Regions from separate parts of the Kitasatospora sp. NPDC034035 genome, predicted to be linked through region 2. Evidence: riboswitches for the same ligand, from Rfam matches in the RefSeq annotation. Region 2 holds a riboswitch; each other region holds the start of a gene.
What was found. A riboswitch is a leader RNA that binds a small molecule or an ion and turns the genes downstream of it on or off. The one in region 2 is predicted to bind S-adenosylmethionine.

Region 1 (4,088 bases), on a different contig from region 2:
CTCGGTGACCCGCGCGCTGCGGGTGACATCGAACCGGGTGAGGTTGCCGCACAGCGTGCAGCGCCAGCGCGTCTCGGCGGTCAGGGCGGGGACGGTCATCGGGGGGTCCTCTCGGGTGGTCCCTGCGTGGGCCAGGCGCTCCCCCCGGAGCCCCGGCATCGGCGGCGGGAGGCGGGATTGCCCGCCCCAAGCCTATTGCCTGGGGCAACCATCGCGACCACCGGTCAGCGGAATAGCGGGGCTAGTCCACCTGCCGTAAACCGCCGTGTCACCTGCGGCGCCCGGAGGGATGCTTGGCCGCATGGCGCTCGCGGCCCCCGACCACACCGCCGAGCGGGGCGGCCGGCCGGAGGCGGCCGCCCCGGCGGTCACCTACGCCCTGATCGCGGTCAACACCCTGGTCTTCCTGCTCGGCCCGGCCGCCGGACTCAATCCGCTGTACGGCACCGGCCAGGCCCGGGTCTGCGCGGAGCAGCGGTACGAGCAGCGCTGGGGCGCCGTCCCGGCCGAACTGCTGACCGGGCGGCCGCTGACCGCCGCGCAGTTGACGGAGGCCCCCGACCCGGTCCCCGGCTGCCCGGCCGCCCCGACCCCGGGCAAGCACCCGGCGCTGTCCGCCCTCACCGGCCTCTTCCTGCACGCCGGCTGGCTGCACCTGCTGGGCAACCTGCTCTTCCTCCACGTCTTCGGCCCGGCCGTCGAACGGCGGCTGGGCCGGGCCCGGTACGCCGTCTTCTACCTGGCGGCCGGCAGCCTGGCCACGTACGGCTTCGCGCTCGCCGAGGCGCACGCGCCGGATTCCACCCGGGTGCTCATCGGAGCGTCCGGCGCGATCTCGGCCGTCCTGGGCGCCTATCTGCGCCTGCACCCGCGCGCCCGGGTGACCACCCTCGTCCCGCTGTTGTTCTTCCTGCCGCTGCGCTTCCCGGCCTGGCTGGTGCTCGGCCTCTGGTTCGCCCTGCAGTGGTGGTCGGTGCATTCGGCGGGCCCCGGGGTGGCCTACCTGGTCCACGTGATCGGCTTCTCGGCCGGCTTCCTCTACACCTGCACGGTGGTTCGCCACCCCTCGCGACGACCCGGCTGACGCCCGATACGCTGGCGGCACCCCACAAAGGAGCCCGAACAGTGATCACCGCCATCGTCCTGATCAAGACCAGTGTCGACCGCATCCCGGAGATCGCCGAGGCCATCGCCGCCATCGAGGGCGTCAGCGAGGTCTACTCGGTGACCGGCGGATACGACCTGGTGGCGATGGTCCGGGTGCGCCGCCACGACGACCTGGCCGAGGTCATCCCGGGCCGGCTCAACAAGGTCCCGGGCGTGGCCCACACCGAGACCCAGATCGCCTTCCGCACCTACTCCCAGCACGACCTGGAAGCCGCCTTCGCCCTCGGCCTGGACGAGTAGCGGGGCCGGGGCCTCAGCCCTCCCGGCGGGTGTCCACGACGCAACGCCCGCCCTCGTTGCGGTAGTTCCAGGCCGCGCCGTCCGTGACCAGCTCCCGAACGGCGGTCAGGAAGCGGTCGATGTGCTCGTCCGGCGTCCCGGCGCCGAAACTCACCCGGATCGCGTTCAGGCTGCGCTCGCCCGGCAGCGAGGGCTCCGGCGCACCGCACTCCGACGGCGGGGTGTCCTCGTCACCGAGCAGGGTCCGCACCAGCGGGTGGGCGCAGAACAGGCCGTCGCGCACCCCGATGCCGTACTCGGCGGACAGCGCGGCCGAGAAGTGCGAGCTGTTCCAGCCCCGGACGACGAAGGACAGCACGCCCACCCGGGCGGAGCCGGCGCCGAACAGGTTCAGCACCTTGACCTGGGGGATCCGCGCCAGCCCCGCGGTCAGCCGGTCGACCAGCTGCCGCTCGCGGGCCTCCAGCGCGTCGAAGCCGGCCTCGCTCAGCGCCCGGCAGGCCGAGGCGATCGCGTAGGCGCCGATGACGTTCGGCGAACCGGCCTCGTGCCGGGCCGGGCCGGTGTGCCACTGCACGGCCACCGAGCCGTCCGTCTCCCGGGCCACCGTGCGGGTTGCTCCGCCGCCGGCCAGGTACGGCTCGGCCGCGTCCAGCCAGTCCGCCCGGCCGGCCAGCACCCCGGCGCCGAACGGCGCGTAGATCTTGTGGCCGGAGAAGGCGATCCAGTCGACGTCCAGCTCGCGCACCGAGACCCGGTGGTGCGGGGCCAGCTGGGCGGCGTCCAGCACCACCCGGGCGCCGTGCCGGTGCGCGGTCTCGGTCAGCTCGGCGACCGGCCACAGCTCGCCGGTCACGTTGGAGGCGCCGGTGACGCAGAGCAGCTTGGGCCCCTCGGGCGCCTCGGTGAGCGCGGCGTCCAGGGCGGCCACCGCCTCGGCCCGCGAGCGCGGCGCGCGCAGGTAGGTGACGCCCAGTCCGGCGTGCGCCCAGGGCAGCAGCGAGGCGTGGTGCTCGGTCTCGAAGGCGAACACCCGGGTGCCGGCCGGAACGGCGCCGGCGAGCAGGTTGAGCGAGTCGGTGGTGGCCCGGGTGAAGACCACCTGGTCGCCCTCGCGCAGGTCGAGGAACTCGGCGACGGTGCGGCGGCTCTGCTCGAAGAGGTCGGTGGACAGCTGCGAGAGGTACCCGGCCCCGCGGTGCACGCTGCCGTAGTACGGCGCGTAGGCGGCGACGTCGTCCCACACCCGCTGCAGCGCCGGCGCGCTGGCCGCGTAGTCGAGCGCCGCGTAGCCGACCTTGTCACCGCTGGCGAGCGGGACCTGGACGTCGGCGCCGAGGACCGCGAGGGGGGTGCCGATCTCGGTGGCGATTTCGGTGGAGAGAGACATGAGGATGCACTCCTTCGGGGGTATGGGACCCCGGGAGTGCCAAATCGTCGGGCGTCCGCGCTTGCCGCACGGACGGTTTGCCGTGGCGACCCGGTCCTCACCCAGGGCACCCCGCCACGGACGGAGGGTTGCCGGACAGCAAGCTGGGGCTTTGGCGCTGTCACTCATGACCTGCCGAAGACTCTAGGTCGGGTCCAGCGGGTGGTCAAACGGGCATCCACCATCCGGACAGCCGGGGAGCCCGCGCCGGCGTACCGGCGCGGGCTCCCAACTACCGCTTCAGCTCCGGCTGGTGGCCTCCGACCAGCGCCGCAGCAGGTCCTGCGCGGCGCCCGAGTCGATGGCCTCCGCCGCCCGCGCCATGCCCGCCGCGAGCTGCTCCGCCAGCGGCGCGTCGCCCAGGTCGAGCGCGACCAGCGCCGCCGCCGTGTTCAGCAGGACGGCGTCCCGCACCGGCCCGCGCTCGCCCGCCAGCAGCCGGCGCGCGACCTCGGCGTTGTAGGCGGGGTCCCCGCCGCGCAGCGTCTCGATGCCGACCAGTTCGATGCCGACCTCCCGCGGGTCGAAGGAGGTCTCGGTGACCACCCCGTCGCGCACCACCCACACCCGCGAGGTGGTGGTGATGGTCAGCTCGTCCAGCCCGTCGTCGCCGCGGAAGACCAGCGCCGTCGAGCCGCGCCGGGCGAGCACGCCGGCGATCAGCCCGGCCAGCCGGGTGTCGAAGCAGCCGATGGCGTGGGAGGTGACCTTGGCCGGGTTGGTCAGCGGGCCGAGGATGTTGAAGGCCGTCGGCACCCCGAGGTCGCGCCGGGCGGTGGCGGCGTGCCGCATCGAGGGGTGGAACTTCGCCGCGAAGCAGAAGGTGAGTCCGACCTCCTCGGCGACCTGGGCGACCCGCCGGGCGGAGAGGTCCAGCGCCACGCCGAGCTTCGCCAGCACGTCCGAGGACCCGGTGGACGAGGAGGCGGCCCGGTTGCCGTGCTTGACCACCTTGGCGCCGGCGGCCGCCGCGACGATCGCCGACATCGTGGAGATGTTGACGGTCTTCGCCCGGTCGCCGCCGGTGCCGACGATGTCCACCGCCGGGCCGGGGATCTCCAGCGGTTCGGCGTGCGCGTACATCGCGTCCACCAGACCGGTGACCTCGTCGACCGTCTCGCCCTTGGCCCGCAGCGCGATCATGAAGCCGGCCACCTGGGCGGGGGACGCCTCGCCGCTCATGATCCGGTCCATCGCCCACGCGGTGGACGAGCGGTCGAGGTCCTCCCCCCGCAACAGCGCCGCCAGGATG
Region 2 (4,088 bases):
CAGGCCCCAGAAGCCGAGCGGGCAGATGGTCCTGCGGCTGAGGACGCCGGAGCGGTCCGGGCGGCGGCAGGAGCAGATCCCGGTTTCGAGGGCGTGCTGCCAGCCGTCGCAGAGCTTGGCGGTGTCGGCGGGATACCCGTAGTCGTAGACGAACTCCAGCGGCCAGAGTTCGGCCGTCTCGGCCGACACCAGCTGGAGCGACGCGGCGTCCTTCAAACCGCCGCACCCCTGCTGCTCCAACTGCTGGTAGAGGGAGCTGCCCTGCTGGGCGAGGCCGCGGAGCAGGCCGACCGGTGCGGGTGAGCCGGGGCCGGGGCCGGCGCCGGTGGCGGCGGCGTCCTCGTTCACGGACTGGTTGAGCAGGCCCCGGATTCCGGCCCGGAACCGGTCGAGATCCGGGATCCGCACCGGGCCGTTCTCGCCGGTGCCGACCACCAGGACCTCGTCGCTCACGATCCGGATCGTCGCCGAGCGGGCGTCGGTTGCCGTGCTGTCGGCTGCGTCGCCCGCGCCCGCGCCCGCGTCGGTGTCGTCGTGCCGACTCGGCGGTTCGGCGAGCGAGTCGTACGCTTCGCCGTTGATCGCGATCTCCCGCCCGTCCACGGGGTCGTCGGACGCCGCGACCGGGCCGCTGATCACCAGCCGCTGCAGCTGGCGCTTGCGGTAGTAGACGCGGGCGGTGCACCGGATCTCCCGCTCCTGGGCGCCGACCGTCACCGGGAAGACGGCCTCGCTGGAGGCGCCCCGCCGGGGCAGGAAGACCTCCACGGGCTCGTGGAGGAGTGCCTGGTCCCGCTCCTCGCCGAAGGCGACCGTGAGGCGCGCCGCCCCGCCCCGGAACTCCAGGCCCTGCTCGGGGAACGCGGACGCCATCTGGTGCCACTCGGCGCTGTGCGGACCCACCCGGAGGTGGATCTCGTTCACCGCGCCGGCGTGGAAGGCGCGCAGGAGCCGGTTGCCCGTCTGCTGGTCGCTGACGAGTGCCTGGAGGTAGCGGTCGTTGGTCACGCCGGGCGCCGCTCCGGCCTGGCGGACCTCCCGGACGGCGTCGGCCACGACCCCGCCGAGTCGCATCCCGTTGAACCGGACGCCTGCGGCCGCGCGGCGGATCCGGTCGGTGAGGGCCGCGAGCGGCGGCCGCCGGTCGGAGAGACGGAGGTCGTCCGCCGCTTGCCCGCCGAGGCCACCGGCGTAAGGCTCGGCCGAGCCACCGGCCGGCAGCTCGGCCGGCTCGACCGGGGGTGGCGGCACCGCGGGGGCCGGGGGTGGCTCGACCGCGGCCGCCAGGCCCTCGGCCACCGCGTGGTGCTCGGCGAGCCCGGGGTGGGCCACCGTCAGCCAGGAGCCGGCGCGGCCGGCCGCCTCGTCCAGGGCGAGGTTCTCGGAGAGATGGCGGACGAACCGGTCGAGCCAGTCGACCGCGCCGGTCGCCGAGAGGTCCGCGACGACCCAGCCGGAGGCGTCGAGCCTGCGCGCGGCCGCGTCGAGTTGGGCCAGCTGGTGCGGGTCGGGCGGCTGTGGGGCGCACCAGGCCAGGCAGACGGCGCTGAGGCCGCCGCCGGCCGTCAGCGCGTCGAGCTCGGCGGCGCCGGAGACGGCCAGCACGTCGCAGTCCCCGTCCTGCTCGCCGAGGGTGTACACGTCGATGACCGGAGCTACCTCCGCGTCGTGGTCCAGCACGGCGAACAGGCCCTCGGCGGCCTCCGTCGTGACGGCGCAGAGGCGCAGCGGCCACTGCCAGCGGGGCTCCGGCTCCAGGGTGTCGTCCGCGATGAAGACCGCGCCGACCGCGGGACGGGCCTCGGCCAGGCGCGTCGCCAGCGCGTGCCGGCTCCGGTGGGGCACCCCGTACAGCGTGAGTCGCACCGGTCCGGCCGCGCTGCCCGCGGCCTCGAACCAGCTGTAGCCCAGTTTCACCTGCAGCCGGCTGTCCTCCGCGAGCCGCGACAGGAGGTCGGGGGACCAGTGCCACTGCCACGGTTGCGCGGAGTCCGGCAGGTCGCCTGGGTCGACGAAGTCGTCGTAGCCCCGCGATCCCGCCCCGGCCGCGACCGGCGGGTCCAGCACACCCGCGACGGCGAGGGCCTCCGGGGCGATGGAGCGGATCTCGTTCAGCTGTGTCATGGGAGACCTCTGGAGTGTCTCCGGGGGGAGGTCGGCCACCGCTCAGGCCGGAACTCCCGACTCCTCCACTCTCCCACGAATCGGGCCCACCGGGGGGCCCACCGGGGAAGGCCCGGCCGGCGGGCCGCCCGCCGCTGCCTGCGCGTGAGGGGTGGAGGTTTGACGTGCTGCCCGGGGAGTCTTGTATGGTTCTTCGCGAATCATCCAGAGGGGTGGAGGGACCGGCCCTACGAAGCCCCGGCAACTCCCCGGTCGACCCGGCGTCCGAAGTACGCGCCGTGCCGTCCGGGATCAGTGCCAACTCCGGCCTGTCGCCACTGTGGCGCGGGAAAGATGAGGAGACACGGTGCTCTCTGTGCTGTCCTTCGCCCGGGCGCTTCCCGCCCCGGCCCTTTCGCGTACCCGTCTCGTGCCCGGCGCAGGCAATCGGCCGACTTCCTCTCCGGCCTGTCCTCGCTGACCACCCCCGCTCCCCGCCCGGAGCCTCCGTGAGCAGCGCCGACCCGCCGCTCACGGGATTTGAGACGGAGTACCCATTCCATGGACAACACGAGCGGCGTCGGTGTGCTCGACAAGGTCACCTCGATCCTCGCCACCCTGGAGGCCGGTCCCGCCACCCTGGCCGGACTCGTCGCCGCCACCGGCCTGGCGCGGCCCACCGCCCACCGGATCGCGGTGGCACTCGAACACCACCGCCTGGTCACCAGGGACATGCAGGGCCGCTTCATCCTCGGCCCGCGCGTCTCCGAGCTGTCGGCGGCCGCCGGCGAGGACCGCCTGCTGGCCGCCGCCGGCTCGGTCCTGACCCACCTGCGCGACGTCACCGGCGAGAGCGCCCAGCTCTACCGCAGACAGGGCGAGGTCCGGATCTGCGTGGCCGCCGCCGAGCGGCTCTCCGGCCTGCGCGACACCGTTCCGGTGGGCATCACCCTCCCCATGAAGGTCGGCTCCGCCGCCCAGGTCCTGCTCGCCTGGGAGGAACCCGAACGCCTCCACCGCGGCCTGCAGGGCGCCCGCTTCACCGCCACCGCCCTCAGCGGCGTACGGCGCCGCGGCTGGGCCCAGTCCATCGGCGAACGTGAACTCGGGGTCGCCTCCGTGTCCGCGCCCGTCCGCGGCCCGTCCAACCGGGTCGTCGCCGCGGTCTCGGTCTCCGGCCCGATCGAACGGCTCACCCGCCACCCCGGTGCCCAGCTCTCCCAGGCCGTCACCGAGGCGGCGCACCGCCTCACCGAAGCGCTACGCCACTCCTGACCGGGTTCGTCGGCCGCTCCTCCTCGCCCCGCTCCTCCCCGTCCCTCCCGCCGCCTCTCCCGCCGTCCGGCTCACGCCCGAGGCTGCAGGACGGGGAGGGAGGGGCGGGGGATCCGGCTGATCACCGAGCCGATCAGGGTGCCGATCGACACCCCGAACACCGCCGACACGGCCGCCAGCACCGGCTGCGCGCCGTTGCCGACCTCGATCTGCGCGGTGTTCAACAGGCCGAAGGAGCCCGGCACCACGATCCAGAACGCCGGAAGGTAGAGCACCTGCCAGAGCGGACCGCCCGGCACCCAGTGCACCAGGGTGGCCGCGACCGCGGCGGAGACCGCCCCGGCCAGGCCGCCGATCGCCGCGCCGTGCACCGATCCCACCACCACCTGGACGGTGACGCTGACCGCGATCACCGCGACGATCCACGGGATCGCCGAGGGCGGCGTGTTGACGTTGACCACCACCCCGGCCACGGCGATCGCCAGACCCAGCCCGATCACCCACCAACTCGGCTTGGCCACCTGCACATTGGCCAGCGCCGTGGCCGGCATGCCGATCGCGCTCGCGGCCGCCGCCACCCCGGCGAGGAACAGCGCCAGCTGCACCGCGCCGGACACCAGCCGGGCCGTACCCGCGCTGGCCGCACCCGCGGCGATCTCCGACAACCCGGTGACCAGCAGCCCGCCCGGCAGCAGGATCGCCAGCGTGGC
Region 3 (4,088 bases), on a different contig from region 2:
TCCAGGTCGGCGATGACCTCGGCCAGGGTGACGCCCTCGGCGGTCACCTCGGCGGCGCCGCCGGTGTAGGTGCGCAGGATGGTGGGGATGCGGACGTTGGCGCTCATGGCTCTCCTTGCGGGTGGGGCCTCACGGGGGCGGAGGTGGTTCAGGCGGACACGAGGCCGGCGGCGCGGAAGGAGTCCAGCGTCGGGCGGATGACGGCGGTCATCCCGGCGTCGGAGACGGCGTCCAGGGTCTTCAGGCCGTCGCCGGTGTTGATCGCGACGGTCTCCTTGGCCGGATCCAGCCGTCCGGTCTCGACCAGCTTCTTCAGCACGCCGACGGTCACCCCGCCCGCGGTCTCGGCGAAGATTCCCTCGGTCCGCGCCAGCAGCCGGATCGCCGCCACGACCTCGGCGTCCGTGACGTCCTCCACCGCCCCGCCCGTCCGGCGGGCGATGTCCAGCACGTACGGGCCGTCGGCCGGGTTGCCGATCGCCAGCGACTTGGCGATGGTGTCCGGCTTGACCGGCTTGATCACGTCCCGGCCGGCCTTGAAGGCGGCCGACACCGGCGAGCAGCCCTCCGCCTGGGCGCCGAAGATCCGGTACGGCCGGTCCTCGACCAGGCCGAGCTTGATCAGCTCCTGCAGCCCCTTGTCGATCTTCGTCAGCTGCGATCCCGAGGCGATCGGGATCACGATCTGCTCCGGCAGCCGCCAGCCGAGCTGCTCGCAGATCTCGTACGCCAGCGTCTTGGAGCCCTCGCCGTAGTACGGCCGCAGGTTGACGTTGACGAAGCCCCAGCCCTCGCCGGCCGGGTCGCCGATCAGCTCCGAGCAGAAGCGGTTCACGTCGTCGTAGTTGCCCTCGATGCCGACCAGCTCGCCGCCGTACACCCCGGCCATGACGACCTTGCCCTGCTCCAGGTCGTGCGGGATGAACACGCAGGACCGGAACCCGGCCCGGGCGGCCGCCGCGCCCACCGCGCCGGCCAGGTTGCCGGTGGAGGAGCAGGACAGCGTCGTGTAGCCGAACGCCCGCGCGGCCTCGATGGCGCAGGCCACCACGCGGTCCTTGAAGGAGTGGGTCGGGTTCCCGGAGTCGTCCTTGATGTGCAGCTGGGCGGTGAAGCCGAGCTCCCGGCCCAGGTTGTCCGCCTTCACCAGCGGGGTCCAGCCCGGGTTCAGGTTGGGCTTGGAAGCCACGTCGGCCGGCACCGGCAGCAGCGGCGCGTAGCGCCAGACGGAGGCCGGACCGGCCTCGATCCGCTTGCGCAGCTCCTCGGCGCCCTCGCTGCCGAATTCGTAGGCGATCTCCAGCGGGCCGAAGCACTCCAGGCACGCGAAGTCGGGACCGAGCGGGAATCGGGTGCCGCACTCCCGACAGGACAGCGCGACGGCGGGGCCGAGGTCCACGGAAACAGGTGCGACAGTGTCGATAGCCATGATGGCGAGGCCTCTCTCCTCATCTTCCCCGCGGCGCGGACGCGCCACAGGCCGGAATTGGCACCTGTCCCGCCGGGGCCTGTCGAGAACAGCCGCGCGAGAAGGTTGCCGGGACGTCAACGGGCCGTTCCCTCAGTCCCTCTGGATGAGCTTGTGAAATTGTGGTGGTACTCAGCGGCGACCCCGGCGTGCGAAGGTCCGGCCGCTGTACGAAGACTGTATCCGAAGGCGTCAATCCTGAACGGGACCGTCCGCCACGCGAGATGAGCCGTCCCACCCCACCCGCCGAGGAGACTTCCGTGCCCGCCGAACCGACTCCCGAGCTGCTTCCGCAGGCGGCGTCCTGGCTGCGCCGCCGCTCCTGGAGCGCGGCCGACCGTCCGGTGCGCACCCTCCTCGCGGCCAAGGAACGCACCGGGCGCACGGTCAGCGTCGTCCTCCCCGCCCTGGACGAGGAGGCCACCGTCGGCGACATCGTCCGCACCGTCCGCCGCGAGCTGATGGAACGCCTCCCGCTCGTCGACGAACTCGTCGTGGTCGACTCCGGCTCCTCCGACGCCACCGCCGCCGTCGCCGCCGAGGCCGGCGCCCGGGTCGAGCACCGCGACGCCATCCTGCCCCGGCTGCCCGCCGCCGCCGGCAAGGGCGAGGTGCTCTGGCGCTCGCTGCTGGTCACCCGCGGCGACATCGTCTGCTTCGTGGACGCCGACCTGCGCGAGTTCGATCCGGCCTTCGTCTCCGGCATCGTCGGCCCCCTGCTGACCGACGAGTCCATCCAACTGGTCAAGGCCATGTACGACCGTCCTCTCGAGACGGAATCCGGTGCCGTCGTCCCGGCCGGCGGCGGCCGCGTCACCGAACTCGTCGCCCGCCCCCTGCTCAACCTCCACTGGCCGGAACTCGCCGGTTTCGTCCAGCCCCTCGGCGGCGAGTACGCGGCCCGCCGCTCACTGCTCGAACGACTGCCCTTCCCCACCGGTTACGGCGTCGAACTCGGCCTGCTGGTCGACGCGTTGGAGCTGGTCGGCCTGGACGCCCTGGCCCAGGTGGACGTCGGCGTCCGGCACCACCGCCACCAGGACGGCCAGGCCCTCGGCCGGATGGCCGCCACCATCTACCGCACCGCCCTCGAACGCCTCGACCGCGCCCACCGGCTCAAGGCCTCCGCCGACCTCCTCCTCCCGCAGCTCACGCAGTTCACCCGCGACCCGCAGACCCGCGCCTTCACCGCCCACACCCACCCGGTGACCGCCCTGGAGCGCCCCCCGATGCACACCGTCCCCGAATACGCGATCCGCCACTGACCGAGGGCGGCCCCGGGTGAACTGAGGACGGGCCCCGGGTTTGCCGCGCCTGACCCACGGCAACATGCCAACCATGGGCGATCTCACGACCGAACGTTCGAGTGCGACCGGCACCGCCCCCGTCCTGGTGGCATCCAACCGGGGACCGGTGTCGTTCAGCACCGCCGACGACGGCACGCTGACCCTGCGGCGCGGCGGCGGGGGCCTGGTCTCCGGCCTCTCCGCGATCGACGACCCGAACGCGGTCTGGGTCTGCGCCGCCCTGGGGGAGGCGGACCGCAGAGCCGCCGAGCAAGCCCCCCGCGGCCGCCTCGACCTGGCCGGCCACGACGTCGGCGGGCAGGCCGTCCGGATGCTGGCCATCGACCCCGAGACCTTCGCCCGCGCCTACAACGGCGTCGCCAACTCCACCCTCTGGTTCGTCCACCACCTGCTCTACGCGACCCCCACGGCGCCCTCCTTCGACGCCGCCTTCCGCACCGAATGGGCCGCCTACCGGGCCTACAACGCCGCCTTCGCCGAGGCCCTGGCCGCCGAAGCCGCCCCGAACGCCGCGGTCCTGGTCCAGGACTACCACCTCTCCCTCACCCCGGCCCTGCTCCGCGCAGCCCGCCCCGACCTGCGGATCGGCCACTTCTCGCACACCCCCTGGGCCCCACCCGAGTACTACCGGCTGCTCCCGGACGACGTCGCCCGCGCCGTCCTCACCGGCATCCTGGGCGCCGACCGGGCCGGCTTCCTCACCGAGCGCTGGGCCCGCGCCTTCGCCGCCTGCTGCGCGGACCTCCTCGATGCCACCGTCGACCACGAGGCACTCACCGTCACCCTCGACGGCCGCACCACCCGCCTCGGCGTGCACGCCCTCGGCGCCGACGCCGACTTCCTGCGCGAACGCTCGCACCGCCCCGACGTCGACGAACGCCTCGCCGCCCTGCGCGAAGCCGTCGGCGACCGCCGCACCATCGTCCGGGTCGACCGCACCGAGCTGAGCAAGAACATCGTCCGCGGCTTCCAGGCCTACCGGCACCTGCTCCGCACCCGCCCCGAGTGGCACGACCGGGTGGTCCACATCGCGTTCGCCTACCCGTCCCGGACCGACCTGGCCGAGTACCGGAACTACACGGCCGCCGTCCAGGACCTCGCGGAAGAGATCAACGACGAGTTCGCCACCCCCACCTGGCAGCCGCTGATCCTGCACGTCAACGACGACTTCCCGCGTTCCCTCGCCGCCTACCGTCTGGCCGACGTGGCCCTGGTCAACCCCATCCGGGACGGCATGAACCTGGTGGCCAAGGAAGTCCCGGTGGTCTCCGACCGCGGCTGTGCCCTGGTCCTCTCCCGGGAGGCGGGCGCCC

Region 1: another riboswitch for S-adenosylmethionine. It lies ahead of ACZ52J_RS23895 (aminotransferase class V-fold PLP-dependent enzyme); the one in region 2 lies ahead of ACZ52J_RS23345 (IclR family transcriptional regulator).
Region 3: another riboswitch for S-adenosylmethionine. It lies ahead of thrC (threonine synthase); the one in region 2 lies ahead of ACZ52J_RS23345 (IclR family transcriptional regulator).

What each region holds. Positions count from the first base shown of each region.
Region 1 covers NZ_JBVISA010000017.1:88,093-92,180, forward strand. The annotation lists gene ACZ52J_RS23880 (hypothetical protein) at 1-99, opposite strand, end outside; gene ACZ52J_RS23885 (rhomboid family intramembrane serine protease) at 302-1,084, shown strand; gene ACZ52J_RS23890 (Lrp/AsnC ligand binding domain-containing protein) at 1,126-1,407, shown strand; gene ACZ52J_RS23895 (aminotransferase class V-fold PLP-dependent enzyme) at 1,421-2,797, opposite strand; SAM riboswitch class IV at 2,850-2,969, opposite strand; gene trpD (anthranilate phosphoribosyltransferase) at 3,077-4,088, opposite strand, start outside.
Region 2 covers NZ_JBVISA010000016.1:141,889-145,976, forward strand. The annotation lists gene ACZ52J_RS23340 (hypothetical protein) at 1-2,124, opposite strand, end outside; SAM riboswitch class I at 2,322-2,464, shown strand; gene ACZ52J_RS23345 (IclR family transcriptional regulator) at 2,665-3,378, shown strand; gene ACZ52J_RS23350 (threonine/serine exporter family protein) at 3,450-4,088, opposite strand, start outside.
Region 3 covers NZ_JBVISA010000075.1:3,426-7,513, forward strand. The annotation lists gene ACZ52J_RS42200 (MoaD/ThiS family protein) at 1-107, opposite strand, end outside; gene thrC (threonine synthase) at 149-1,429, opposite strand; SAM riboswitch class I at 1,446-1,581, opposite strand; gene ACZ52J_RS42210 (glucosyl-3-phosphoglycerate synthase) at 1,753-2,733, shown strand; gene ACZ52J_RS42215 (alpha,alpha-trehalose-phosphate synthase (UDP-forming)) at 2,807-4,088, shown strand, end outside.